DNA from 2 places in the Streptococcus rupicaprae genome. Region 2 is predicted to be linked to the other one. Evidence: predicted binding sites of a transcription regulator. Region 2 holds the regulator's gene; the other holds the start of a gene.
The links. Region 2 encodes NrdR, which represses ribonucleotide reductase genes. Its sites were predicted from a motif close to ACACNATATATNGTGT; they were not measured.

Region 1: nrdH (glutaredoxin-like protein NrdH) is a predicted target of NrdR. The motif match lies at 1,838-1,853, and genes of this name have one in related genera.

Annotation. Positions count from the first base shown of each region.
Region 1 is NZ_JBEPLO010000008.1:15,400-22,821, forward strand. It holds gene nrdE (class 1b ribonucleoside-diphosphate reductase subunit alpha) at 1-1,514, opposite strand, end outside; gene nrdH (glutaredoxin-like protein NrdH) at 1,548-1,766, opposite strand; gene ABID29_RS04550 (DUF1538 domain-containing protein) at 2,106-3,599, shown strand; gene ABID29_RS04555 (P-II family nitrogen regulator) at 3,580-4,257, shown strand; gene lepB (signal peptidase I) at 4,359-4,913, shown strand; gene pulA (type I pullulanase) at 5,089-7,200, opposite strand.
Region 2 is NZ_JBEPLO010000015.1:53,342-60,763, reverse strand. It holds gene ABID29_RS07560 (hypothetical protein) at 211-582, opposite strand; gene ABID29_RS07555 (hypothetical protein) at 663-1,034, opposite strand; gene der (ribosome biogenesis GTPase Der) at 1,037-2,347, opposite strand; gene ABID29_RS07545 (nitroreductase family protein) at 2,396-3,109, opposite strand; gene dnaI (primosomal protein DnaI) at 3,106-4,008, opposite strand; gene ABID29_RS07535 (DnaD domain protein) at 4,008-5,171, opposite strand; gene nrdR (transcriptional regulator NrdR) at 5,176-5,643, opposite strand; gene ABID29_RS07525 (prolyl-tRNA synthetase associated domain-containing protein) at 5,966-6,454, opposite strand.

The sequences.
Region 1 (7,422 bases), on a different contig from region 2:
TTATTGGATTCAACCAAGGTCCAGTAGTTCATGAGCATGAAATAGATGCTGGTAAATTCAATTGACTCAGGACTGCCATATTCCATGAGGTTTTGGGCCAGGTAGGAATGGAGGCCCATAGCGCCCAGGCCAAAGGTGTGGGCAAGATCATTCCCGTTTCTGACGGTTGGTACCGCATCAATCTTAGAGGAATCAGTCACAAAGGTCAGGGCGCGCGTCATGGTACGGATAGACAAGCCAAAATCAGGGGATTCCATCATGTTAACCACGTTGGTTGAACCTAAGTTACAAGAAATATCTGTCCCCATCTTAACGAATTCTTGCTTGTCATTGATGAAGCTTGGTTCTTGAACCTGTAAAATTTCGGAACAGAGGTTAGACATGATAACCTTGCCATCGATTGGATTGCTCTTGTTGGCGGTGTCAATATTGATAACATAAGGATAACCAGATTCCTGCTGTAATTTTGAAATTTCTGTTTCCAAGTCACGCGCCTTAATCTTGGTTTTACGAATCCGTGGATTAGCAACCAATTCATCGTATTTTTCGGTGATGTCAAGGTAGCTGAATGGTACGCCGTATTCCAATTCAACCGAATAAGGACTGAAGAGGTACATGTCTTCATTTTTACGAACCAGCTCGTAGAACTTATCTGGAATAGTCACACCGAGCGAGAGGGTCTTGACCCGCACTTTTTCATCAGCATTTTCCTTTTTGGTGGAAAGGAAAGCGATAATGTCAGGGTGAAAGACGCTGAGGTAGACCACACCAGCCCCCTGGCGTTGCCCAAGTTGGTTGGAGTAGGAGAAGCTGTCTTCAAAAAGTTTCATGACAGGAACAACTCCGGAAGCTGCCCCCTCGTAACCTTTAATAGGAGCACCGGCTTCGCGCAAGTTATTAAGCGAGATACCGACCCCACCACCGATACGGGACAATTGCAGAGCTGAGTTAATGGACCGTCCGATGGAGTTCATGTCGTCTGTCACCTGAATGAGGAAACAAGAGACCAATTCCCCACGTCTAGAACGGCCAGCGTTCAAAAAGCTTGGCGTAGCTGGTTGGTAACGCAGGTGAATCATTTCATTGGCAATGTTTTTGGCAAGAGCCTCATCGCCATTCGCAAAGTAGAGGGCGTTAAACATAACTCGGTCTTCAATTGATTCCAAGTAGTATCGACCATCGTTGGTTTTCAAGGCGTACTGGTTATAGAATTTATAAGCAGCCATAAAAGACTTGAACTGGAAGTTCTGGGCCTTGATGAAGTCAGCCAACTCTGTCAGAAATTCTGGACGGTAAAGCGACAAGAATTCTTTCTCTAAGTAGTTTTCAGCAATCAGATAATCAATCTTATCATTGATACTGTTGAAAACTTTAGTGTTTGGAATGACATTTTCCCTAAAGAAGGCGTCAAGGGCTTCCTTGTCCTTGTGAAGGGGGATTTGACCGTTGACTGGCCGATTGATTTCATTGTTGAGACGGAAGTAGGACACATCTCCGAGATCTTTTAAGCTCATAATTTACCTTTATTTCTATTTGCTGGTTTAGGTTTAAGCAAGGGCTTTGAGTTTTGAGGGTTGGAAACCAGCCCAAACGTCTGTTTCTGTCTGGATAACAGGTGCTGCTGTAAAGCCTAGATCCTTGACATGAGAAATGAATTCTGGTTGTTCATCAAGATTGATTTCCATGAATTCAACACCTAATTTAGCCAATTCTTTTTTGGTCATATTGCACTGCATGCAGTTATTTTTAGAGTAAACAGTTACCATAAAGGACACCTCAATTACAATTTTTGATACCTATCTAGTATATCACTTCTAAAATAAAAGTCAATCACAAAACACTAGATGTAGTGTTTTAATGAAAGACAAATTACTATATTTTGTGTTTTTTAAATTGAAGAAAACCAGTCATAGCAAGTCTTTCCTGACTTTTGACGACATTGAATCCTATGTTTTTTCCACTAGAAGCCAGGTGTTCTAAAGTTGTTCCTGATATTTTGTAGTGTAGTCCTAACTTTAAAAACGCTTCCTAATATGTTATACTAGTTAATAAAGCCAATAAGTTGCTCTTTATCCCATCATTCCTTTTAAGAAAGAGAGGTTGTTTTGCTGAGAAGAAAATTCAAAGAAGTGACACTGTCTGTCTTACCACTTAGCTTACTAATTCTGGTCTTGCATTTTACGCTGACACCCTTACCAAATGCTGTCATCTGGCGCTTTGTGATTGCTAATCTTTGGATAGTACTTGGTTTGACCTTCTTTTTGATTGGGGTAGATATCGGAATTACACCCTTTGGAGGATTGACGGGTACGTCGTTAGCTAAGTCCAATCGTCTTTGGATTGTCTTAGTTTCAGGTGTTTTTCTAGGTTTTTTGATTTCAATTGCAGAACCAGGATTGATGGTTTTGGCTAGTCAAGTGAGCCTGGTTACAGGAGGAGTAATCGGGGCCAATGTCATGCTAGTGGTCGTTTCTCTAGGCTTGGCAGTGACCATAGGCTTGGGATTTCTGAGGATTTTCTTCAACCTGCCCCTTTATAAATTATTGCTGATCCTTTACTTGTCAATCTTTGTCTTGTCCTATTTTGTAGCCCCGGAATTTTTAGCCATTGCTTTTGATGCTTCAGGATCAACGACGGGCATTATGGCTGTCCCCTTTATTTTGGCTCTGTCAACAGGCATCTCCAAATTAAAGAAGGACAGTAAAGCATCTGAGAAGGACAGTTTTGGCTTGGTTGCCATTGCGTCAACAGGACCTATCTTGACCGTTTTACTGTTGGATGTTTTTTCAAAGACCAAAACCTTTCATGCCGATTTGGAGTTGGCACAGGTTGATGGACAAGCCATTTGGTCGGTGTTTATGCGTTTAATGCCGACTTATGCCAAAGAAACAGTCATTGTTATTGCCCCCTTATTAATCCTGTTGTTGCTCTTGCAGCGGAAGGTTTTCAAACTCAATCCCAGGACCTTACGTAAACTATTGACAGGGTTTGCCTTTGCCTTTCTGGGGCTCTTTCTCTTTATGGTTGGGATCAATGCAGGTTTTATGGATGTTGGAATGATTGTCGGCCAAACCTTAGTGCTCATGGAAAATAAAATCCCTATTGTGGTGGTTGGTTTTATCTTTGGGGTTTTGACCATCTTAGCAGAGCCAGCGGTTTATGTCCTGACCCACCAGATTGAACAGGTCACCAGTGGTTATATCAAACGGCTGGCAGTCTTAATCCCTCTGGCGCTTGGAGTTGGAGGGGCAGTTGCCCTTTCAGTGGTTCGTGTCGTGATTCCTGAAATTCAACTCTGGCATTATCTCTTGCCAGGTTATATCCTTTGTATCTTGTTAATGTTTTGGACTCCAAAACTCTTTATCGGGATTGCCTTTGATGCTGGTGGTGTCGCGACAGGACCTATGACAGCAACCCTCATTCTGGCCTTTATCCAAGGAGCAGCCTTCACGTTTGAAGGAGCTGACTTGCTTGTTGATGGCTTTGGGATGATTGCCATGGTTGCCATGATGCCCATTATAACTTTGCAGGTTTTGGGGTATATCTTTAAATTAAAAACACAAAAGAAGGAGAGACTAGGTGAAGGTCAATCAAATTAATTCAAGTTCTTACACCATGCTCTATGTCATTGTCAATTACGGCTCGGGCAGTAAGGTAATGCACTGCTTGAAGAAAGTAGGAATCCCTGGGGGAACCATTATTCCTGGTTTAGGGACCGTTAAGCATGGCCTCTTAAATTTTTTATCCTTGTACGAGGAAGAAAAAGAGATTGTGGCCATCGGGACAGATAATCAGACAGCAGAAGAAGTGACAGATTATCTTGATAAGATCTTTCAGTTTGACAAACCTCATCATGGTTTGGTCATGACGGTGCCACTGCGAGCTATCGTAGGTTCCAGGCGCTATCTGAGCAAGAAAGAGATTCAAATGAAGGAGAAGGAAACCATGTACCAATTAATCACTACCATTGTCGAGCGTGGTAGGGCAGAAGAAGTGATTGAAGCCGCCCAAAGTCAGGGTTCTAGAGGTGGCACTATTCTAAACGGCCGAGGAGCTGGTATTCATGAAACCAGCACTCTGTTTCAAATGGCCATCGAACCTGAAAAGGAAGTGGTTTGGATTATTACAGAGACTGAAAAAACAGAGCCTATTGTTAATGCTATTGAGTCTGTTTTAGCTATCGATCAACCTGGCCAGGGAATTATTTTCGTACAGGATATTTCAGATGTCCGAGGTCTCTATCGGCAAAAAGGTTAGTGTCCTCATCCCTCCTTCAAGTTAGATTGTGACTAGCCCAAGATATTTTTTAAAACAGGAGCTTCATTTTATGGTACAATAGGGTAGGAGGAGTTTATGAAATGGTAAAGAGAGATTTAATCACTAATCTAGTCCTGGTTATCTTGCTCATAGGAGCCTTGATTGGCCTTCGACTATATGTTTTTGAACCGTATAAGGTGACTCGCACAGATGCTAATGACTTTATTGCCCAAGATCAATGGGTACTGGCTCTAAAAACAGCTAAACCAGCTTATAGAGATTTGGTCCTATATCAAGTAGATGGCAAGGATTATGTCGGGCGTGTGATTGCTAAGCCAGGGGACTCTGTTACCTATATGGCGGATGTCTTGTATTTAAACAATGTCAGCAAGGAGGAACCTTACCTTGAGCGGTTTAAAAATGCCTACCAGAAGCGCTTGCCGGGTGAATATTTCACTGAGGACTTTACCATTGAGAGTTTGACTCAGACAGTTGATGGGGTCATCCCGTCAAAAGACTATTTGATCCTCAATGATGACCGCACAAATACTGCAGACAGTCGCACGTTTGGCCTCATTTCCAAGAAGCAGATAAAAGGGGTTATCTATTTCAGGATTTCACCCTTGTCAGAATTTGGTTTTGTAGATAGTTATTAAGATAAATAAAAAGCATTCCCCAGTGATTCGATCTCTTTGGTTGCGAATCACGGCGGATGCTTTTTGATTTTCAAAGAGCATAAAGACTCCCTGCAAAGCCTTCACAAGAAATAGGCTCTACGGGAGTCTTTCAAGTTGGATATTGGTTTTCTCTTGCTTAATAGCCATTCTCAGGCTATTGTTCTGTCTGGAGTTTGCCTTTCAAAACAGCCAAGGACATGGCAGACACTGTGATAGCAGCAGGAGAGCTTTCTAAAGCTTGTGTCAAATGAATTTCTGGGGCCTGAATATGGAGATCTAAGCCTTGGGTATTTTCAAAACAGTAATCGCTGGTGCCAAGGTTAAGGACGACTTGGAGGATTTCCTCTTGATCGACAAGACTGTATTTGAGAACGGTGTCACTCAGCCAATAACAGTCCAGTTGCTCCTGCATTTCTTGAGCAGTCAAAAGGCTAAGGACAGGATGCTCCTTGCGGAACTGAATCAACTGGCTGATAAACTCAATCTGCTGATAGTTCTCGACAATCCTAGTCCAGTCTAAGCGGTTGATGCTGTCAGGCTGGTTGTAAGTGTTGTCGATAAGATCCTTGGTTCGAAAAGCCTCTTGACCAGAATGGATAAAGGCAACACCTTGTGACAACAAGACGAGCTGTAGCGCTAGGCTTGCTCTGGCTTTTTTTTCAGACTGGCTTAGACCAGGATGGTGAATCGACAAGTAATCGTAGAAGGTCGCATTATCATGGCACTCAATATAGTTGATGGTTTGGCTAGGATGCTTGTAGCGACCATTGGCTTCAATCATTCCGAAACTTCCTGTCAATAATTCTTCCAGTACCGCTTGTTTTTGTTTGGCAACAAGCAACTGTGGGTGACAGATGATTTTCTTGAATTCATCACGAAAACGGTCGTTGAAGAAGCCGATACCAGGCATTTGATAGCTGTTGAATTGATGAGCTAAGAGCTCTGTCTCTAGCCCTGTCCCCATTTGCCAACCTTCTCCGTAGAGATAGATATTTGGATAAACCTCGCGAAGTGCAGCTTCAGCCTCCAGCATGGTTTGGATATCAAGAATACCCATCAAATCGAAGCGGAAGCCATCAATACCATAATAATTGACCCAAAGAAGTAAGGAATCAATAATGAATTTACGGACCATCAGACGTTCGCTGGCCATGTCATTGCCACAACCTGTTCCATTATAGCGCCTCTGGTTTAAATCAAACCGAGAGCAATAGCCTGGAACGATTTTCTCAAGGACAAAATGGTCCACATCGTAAACGTGGTTATAGACCACATCCATAATGACCCCAATTCCTGCCTGATGGTAAGCCTCAACGGTCTTTTGTAGTTCAACAATGCGGGCGTAAGGATCGTTTGGATCCGTGGCAAAACTGCCATCAGGAACATTGTAGAACATAGGGTCATAGCCCCAATTATAAACGGCGTCCACCTTGTTTTCATCAACACTGCCAAAGTCATAGATTGGCATTAGCTGAATATGGGTGATTCCTAGATTCTTGATGTAGTCAAATCCAAGCTTTTGCCCTTGGTAGGTAGGCGACTCTGTCAATCCTAGAAATGTTTTCGGATGTTTGAAGGGCACCTTGGGATCGGCTGAAAAATCACGGACACTCATTTCATAGATAATAGCGTCATTGATTGGCTTGGGATTTTGGAAAGAAGCCAATGGTTTGCTGAGTTTGTCAGGATTGATTACCACACTTCGGCCTGTGTTTGACAAGCAAGAAAGAGCGTAGGGGTCCTGGGTTTCTTGCCATTGGCCATTTACCAGATGTAGGTAATAGTAGGCTTGACCGTCTAAATCACCGGTTACAGTAGCTTCCCAGACACCAGTGGCAGAGCGTGCCATACTTTGAGGTTGCTCGCCAACAACGACCAAAACTTGTTCAGAAATGGGGGCCCAGAGTTTGAAAGTGGTTTGTGTTTGGGCATATTGAGGGCCTAAATCATTGCCACTGTAATAGAAGTGTTGATCAAATTCGGAGGTTCTAACAATAGCTCCCCACTGAAGTGGTGCTTGATTGCGATCAGAGTCATAGATGACATAATGTTTATCTAAATCAATCGCTTGCATTAAATGAAGCATATAGACATGCCTACCATTGGCCTGATAGTATTCGCTCGCGATAAGGGGAATCTCGACAGGGAAGTTAGTATTTTTTTCGACTAGGTAAAAGCGTAGTGATTGAGCGTAGAAACGATTTTCTAAGCTTATTTTGATCGTTTGTAAATCTTCTAGATAGGCTGATAATTGTCTAAAAGCCATGAGAATCTCCTTTGTAAATAGTAGTCTCCCTATTATACCGTAAAAAAAGGAATAATCAAGGACTTGCAATCTTGAATCTTTTTTAGTATAATCAATTTAACGCAAACGATTGCGTTGAATAATTGCCTTTTCACACGATTGGTTAAAGAGCTTCATATGTGGGAGAAACAATACACTCCACCCTGGTCTCTTTTTACTGGTACATAAAGTGGCAATAGTTAG
Region 2 (7,422 bases):
TTATATTATACTTTTTTATTTAATTCAATGTTTTTTCGCTTCTTTATAGAATTATTTTAGTCTTTTTCTCTATTTTTTGAATATTTATTTCATAAATGGTCGTTTTTTCATCATAAACGGTCATTTTTAATAAAAGTCTAACAGCACCTCCTGCACTAATCGAAGAAAAAACATACCTGAAAGCCTTTCAACTTTCAGGTATGTTTTTTCTTATAAATGTTTTGTCAATCGCGCCAGTTGAACCGTCGCAAAGATGGGGACAAAGGTCAGGGGTATGAAATAAAGTATCACACGGAAGCCTTCTCCTTGCAGACCACTATAGATCCACCAGGCATTGGAGAGGATGAACAACATCGCTGCCGTCAACCAAACCCAGCGATTCTGCGTCTTTTTGCCCAAGAAGGAAAAAATCGTTCCAACTAAGAAAACTGGTAGATGGGGAATGAAAAGCCATACATAGGCAAATCCTCCCCAGCCTCTCTCAACTAACAAGAGAAAGACTGCAAGCAAGACCTGGATAAGCCAATACCCAATCAGATAGCGAAATAAGAGTTTCTGGTAAGAGGTAACCGTTAATTTCATCAGAATGCCCTCCTTTTATCTAGTGTAACACGCTTTGTGAAAAAACCACGAATTTTCCTAAATCTTCTCTCTTTCTTAATCTATTTACTCAAGCGAGTCAGTTGAAAGCTAGAATAGATGGGGATCAGGGTCGTGAGACTCCAGAAGAGCAATTCCCAATAGTATACTCCACCACTTTGGACGACCATGCCGATCCAGCCTGCGTTTGACAGGACAAAACAAAGACAAGCCAAGCCCCATAGCCAAGATTTCCTCAACCGTTTCCCCAAAAAGGAGAAGAAACTAGCAAGCAAAACCAAGGGAATATGAATCCAAAATATCAGAATATAGACAACCAAGCCCCACTCACTATCCATCTGATGAAGGTACATCATCCAACCAACATGAAGTAGGCCATAAATCGCCAAGTACCAGAACAAAAGTTTCTGGTAAAAAATTGCATCACGTTTCAACCTTACTTCCGCTTTCTAGCAATCAAATGGATCGGTGTTCCTTCAAAGACAAAGGCCTTGCGGATCTGGTTTTCCAAGAAACGCATGTAGGAGAAGTGCATGAGCTCTTCCTCGTTGACAAAGACAACAAAGGTCGGTGGCTTGGTCGCCACTTGGGTCGCGTAGAAAATCTTGAGGCGTTTGCCCTTATCAGTCGGTGTCGGGTTAATCGCAATAGCATCCATGATGACATCGTTAAGAACAGCTGATGGAATCCTCATGTTTTGATTTTCAGAGATGGTCTTGATCATGTCTGGCAACTTGTGGAGGCGTTGCTTGGTCAAGGCCGACACGAAGATGATCGGGGCGTAGGACAAGTACTGGAACTGGTCCCGTATATCCTCTTCCCAATTTTTCATAGTGTGGTTGTCCTTCTCCAGCGTATCCCACTTGTTGACCACGATGATGATCCCTTTACCTGCTTCGTGAGCAAAACCAGCGATCCGCTTGTCGTACTCGCGAATGCCTTCTTCGGCATTTAAGACCATCAAGACCACATCGGAACGGTCGATAGCCCGCATGGCCCGCATAACCGAGTATTTCTCCGTATTTTCGTAGACTTTTCCAGACTTGCGCATCCCAGCGGTATCAATCATGGTAAACTCTTGACCCTCACTATCGGTAAAATGGGTATCAATAGCATCACGGGTCGTTCCCGCCACAGGACTGGCGATTACACGCTCTTCTCCCAAAATAGCGTTAATCAGGCTTGATTTTCCGACATTTGGGCGGCCAATCAGGCTGAATTTGATAATATCTGGGTTTTCAGGTTCAGTCTGTAAAGGGAGATTGTCCACGATAGCATCCAGCACATCCCCTGTCCCCATTCCATGAACAGAAGAAACAGGATAAGGATCACCTAGCCCTAGAGCATAAAAATCATAGATATCATTGCGCATCTCAGGATTGTCGACCTTATTGACCGCTAGAATCACGGGCTTATTAGTCTTGTAGAGGATGCGGGCCACGTACTCATCTGCATCGGTCATCCCCTCTTTGCCAGACACAACAAAAACAATGACATCTGCTTCAGTCATAGCGATATCCGCTTGGTGCTTAATCTGCTCCATAAAGGGAGCATCAACATCATCAATCCCTCCTGTGTCAATGATAGAAAATTGACGGTTGAGCCATTCCGCAGTGGCATAAATCCGGTCACGGGTAACTCCTTCCACGTCTTCGACAATGGAAATTCGCTCACCTGCCAAACGGTTAAAAAAGGTTGATTTTCCGACGTTGGGACGTCCAACAATCGCAACTACTGGTAAAGCCATGAGGCCTCCTTTATTTTTTCAATAAAAATGGTTAACAGAATGATTCGCTTAGAGAAGTTTTTTCCGAATCAAATGTTCTTGAGTCACAGGACTTTCAGGATGACCAAATTGTTGAGCTATTCGCTCAGACCATAACTCTGTCTGACGGGCACCTGCATAGACTGTTTGTACCTGATCGAAATCCACAATAACTTCTGCTGTTGCCGGTTGATAAACCTCATCAAATGCTACCGCTGCCAACGGCAAACGAGGCTTAACAGGATTATGACGCTTAGGCACACCTAGGGCAATCCCAAAAATCGGGTAAGTATGGTCAGGCAATTGTAAGAGTTCTGCCAAGTCATCAGCTGACTGGCGAATCATGCCAATCATGACCCCGCCATAGCCAAGGCTTTCAGCTGCCAAGAGAATGTTCTGACCGACCAGAGCTGCATCAACAGAGGTAATCAAAAGGTTCTCAACCCCTTGAGGGTAAAAGGATTTTCCGTGATTCTCTGTCGCTAGTTGGGCCCTATGGAGGTCTCCTACCATGATAACAAAGGTATCGCAGGTCAGTATCCACGGTTGCGGTTCTAGGTCGTAAATAGCCTGCTTTTGTTCTTTTGACCTGACCTTAATCATGCTGTAAGACTGGAAATTCTTCCAACTGGATGCCGCTTGGCCAGCTTCCAAAATAGCTGTCAAATCATCATCAGGAATGCTTTCCTCAAGAAAAGAACGGACAGACACATGATTTTTCATGAGTTTAATGGTTTCGTTCATCTGCGGTTGTCTCCTTTCAGATGCATGGGTTGGGCTAAAAACTTGATTCGCTCCATCAATCGTTTGGCCTGCCAGGTCTCGTCACCTGCTCTGCCATTGGCAAAATGCCGCTCCAAATCTTCTAAGCTAAAGTTGGAGGTGAAGAAGGTCGGTAGCTCTTCTTGCATGCGATGTTGCAGGATAACCTGCAAAACATCGTCACGGATCCAAGCGCTGAATTGCTCAGCTCCTATATCATCTAGCACTAAGACAGGTGCCGCCTTGATCTCATCAATCATGGCCTTGACACTTCCCGTGTTGATGGCATTTTTAATATCAACTGCAAAGCTTGGAAAATGAAGCAAGGTGGTCGCCACCTGACATTTTTCAGACAGTTCGCGAGCCAGATAAGCCATCACAAAGGTCTTGCCAACCCCAAAAGAGCCATAGAGATAGAGGCCTGGCCGATAAGCCTGGCCGTAACTGTCCACAAAATCAGCCAGATAAAGGTAGGTACTTTCGCGATTAGGGTCACTAAAATCCATATCTCTGGCAGAAATCTGGCGAAGGCTCTTGGGAAGATTAACCAGATTGATACGCTGGTTAATGGCCTTTTGAGAAACGGCTTCTAGGAGTTCCTCAGTCTCTTCATAGCTAACATCAGCGTAGCCCTTATTCATGATCAGCTTAGGTTGATAACCCTTTAAAATATAGGCCGCCGACTTGGTTAGGTAATTATCTCGCTCCTTGATAAATTCAAAAAACTTAGAAACCGAACGAAGGATTTCTTCCTCTGTCATATCATGCTTGGTAATAAAGGCTTGAACTTCCTGGTCTGCAAGAATCTCTGCCTTCAATTCCTCATAAGTCTTGTTTGTTTTTGTTGGCCGATTGGCCATCTGGCTAGAAACTGCCTGCATTATTCCACCTCCTTATCGCCTAACATTCTACGTCTGAGAGCCTCTAATCTCTCTAACTCTTCTGGAGTCGCCTCTGTTCGATAGCTTTCTTTGCTCCACTCAGGGACATTGCTTGATGTCTTTTTCGAGTTGGCCTGTTTGCTCTTCGCATCAGTTATCTTAGAGCGATCTGCTCGTAGATAGGCAATCGCTGCCTCTGCGCTGGCTATCTTCTGATAGGACAGGTCGTTGGCTAATTTCAGGGCGTATTTTTCATTGAGATTAGCGCTATCTAACTTTTGAAAAGTATAAAAGAGGGCGACATTAATCACACCATCCAGAAGCCCAAGCTGAGTCAATTCCTTGATCAGCTGGCGCTCTGAGTTTGTCACAACGGCCTGTCTGGCCTGCTTGATATCCGCTAAGAAGCCCAAGGGGTCTCGGCTGTTTGCCCAGCGAATCAAGGACTTTTCTGCGTCTGAGAAAGTTTGATTTGGTACCGACTGAGCCTCTAAGCTGTTAAAGAGGCGCTTGGTCGAGATCACCTGGCCGACAGCTGTTTCCTTAGCGAGCTGGTAGGTGTCATACCAAGTTTTCCGAGCTTTTGCTGAAAAGCGGAAAAGTTCCAAAATATCGTCAGATTCTTTGTCAAAGCGTAAATTGTCCCGAGCCATCAACTGCTTAAAATGGTCCAAGTCAAAATCTTCTGGACCTTCTTCCTTCTTAATGTTGATTGATTCCACCTGACTGAAAGTAGAAGACAAGGACTGGTTGAGGGACTTGGCTGCTGCCAAAGGAGAAGGTTTTAAGCTTTCTACCTTGCTTTCTCCCAACCTTCTCATCAAAAGATTAACCAGAACCTGGTGCTCAAAAAAGGAAGAGGCCGTTAAAGGCGGATGCAGAACCAAGCGGTAGTGACCATTTTCCAATTGCGCAAAATCAACCAGGCGTAAGGCTGTCAGGGCCCCCAAACTCTTTTCAAATTCAGACATTCCAACATTGAGATAAGACAAGATATCACTGAACAAGTGGCCCTTTTCTCCCTCATCCTGGAAGCTGATAAGGTAGGCATATAGAGACAATCCCAGAGGGCCGATCAAGGGCAAATAGTAGCGCGTCAAACTCTCCATATCCTGATGAGTGCGTCGGTTTTTCACATAGAAAAAGGTCTCGTTTGGTCGCATAATTTTATCCTTTTTTCTTATTGCCCTTGATAATTTCCTTGAGCAGGTTCTCTAATTCACCAACATCTTTGAAACTCCGGTAGACACTGGCAAAACGAACATAGGTGATCTCATCAAGGTCTGCCAACTCTGCCATAACCAGATTTCCGATCACGTCGCTCTCAACTTCACCATCGTGCTGGCTACGGATTTTTTGCTCAATTCGGTTCACCACTTCATCAATCTCGCTACTGGATACTGGTCGCTTCTGGGCAGACCGGATAATCCCATTAAAAATCTTATCCCGCGAGAACTGTTCCCGCGTACCATCTTTTTTAACCACTACCAGGGTTTTTTCTTCTACCCGTTCATAGGTGGTGAAGCGGTGATCACATTCTTCACACTCTCTACGACGACGGATGGTATTGCCATCTTCTGCCTGACGACTGTCAATCACGCTAGATTTTAAACCGTTACATTTTGGACACCGCATAATAGTCCCTCACTCATTCATTATCTCCTTATTTTACCACAAATCCACGGATAACAAAAGCCGAGCGCTAGGCTTTTGTGAAGTGCACAGGCAGAACCATCGTACCTATCCCCTTTTGTATTCAGCCGATTCGTTCTAAAGTTCTGTATTTATAATCAATCTAGCTTAAAAAAACAAGCTGATGATAGAACCGGAGGCGATCGATGCGAATTGGCAAGAGCTATCTTTGATTGTCAAAGACTATTAGACAGCAAAAAAGCAGAAGATCCTAGCCCCTGCCTCTATCTTTAATGTCAAAAACCTAACCCATTTATGGGAAGTCCTACAAATCAATCACCTGATAAGAATAGCCTTGATTTTCAATGAAATCTAACATATCTATCGTTGACAAGAAAACAGTCTTGGTATTGTCATTGGGATGGAAACTCATTCTGTCTTCTGACAGTATTTCCTTATCCAGAAAGACCTGGACATCCCTTTCTCGGTTATTCAACAGTCCGAAGATTGAAACCGAACCTGGTTCTATGCCCAATTTCTCCTTTAGGCTATTGGTAGAAGCCATTCGCAGACGCGTGGTAGCAAGAAGGTCCGTGAGTTTCTCCATGTCGAGCCGTTTTTGGTCATCCATGATAACTAGATAGTAGGCTGTCTTTTTCTTATTGGTCAAAAACATGGACTTGGTACGGACGCCTGGAATACCCTCGATATAGCGGTCTGCCTCTTCTGTCGTATAGGCTGGTGGATGTTCCACAAGCTCTGTCTCTATTCCCAGTCTATCTAAGCAATCCATCACTAATTGGTATTGATCCATCACAAACCTCCTCTGACAAACTTATACTCTTTGAAAATTAACCTTAAATGGAGGTAGTCGTCAGCGACAGCACGACTATAACTCGCCTTGCTAACCAGGTGCAGCTCTTAGCCCAAACCCTAGCGGACTTGGCGATAAACACCACCTTAGCCTTGCTTTTAATTTTCTTTGACTTTTACTCTTTGGAAACCAAGGATGGCCCTTGTCAACTTGCTTCAATGAACCTCAGTTCTATCATCAGCTTCGTTTCCTAGGCTAGATTGATTTTCTTTGAGTATTATAGTTTTTCCACTTGAAAAATGTGGAGTACGAGCGATAGCGAGCAAAAGCGATACTGACGCCGTAGCAGTTCAACTGTCCAGTGGACAGTTGAAGCACTGAGCCTAGAAATAAAAAAGTGAAGTGGACTTAAGATCCTTTAGCTTAGGTTACGACGGAGATTTTGAGACTTTGGCTCAAAATTTAGCAATGAAACATCGAAGGTGGTTGCTTGCGTCCGTGCTACTTACTCAAACGGTCTGGGGATAGACCGTTTGAGGTCTGAGCCTAGAAATAAGAAAGCTCAGAAAAGTATGAGAAAAGAAAATTGTTTTCCTAAACTATAATAAGTACTTTTTGAAGTGGAATGAGGCTGGGCAAAAAGTCAGCTCTATTGAAACCATGCTCTAAAAAATAGCTTGACGCAGTGGTTGATTGGTAGTTTTGTTCGCTTTATAAGCTCCAAAACTGGCCTAATCAACTGTGCGGGGGTGGGAGTGAAACTGTCCAGTGGACAGTTTCAGGTCTGAGCCTTGAAATAAGATAGCGAAGACGAACTCTTTTTCGTTTATTGGAGTTCTTTCCCACTCCCTTATTCTACTTGTTTTGGAGAAATTCGTCAAAAATATCTCTGGTTTTCCTGACAAAAAAGATAGAAGCAATTGCGCCATCTGCACAATTGCTTCTATCTTTATAGTTCTAATCAAAGC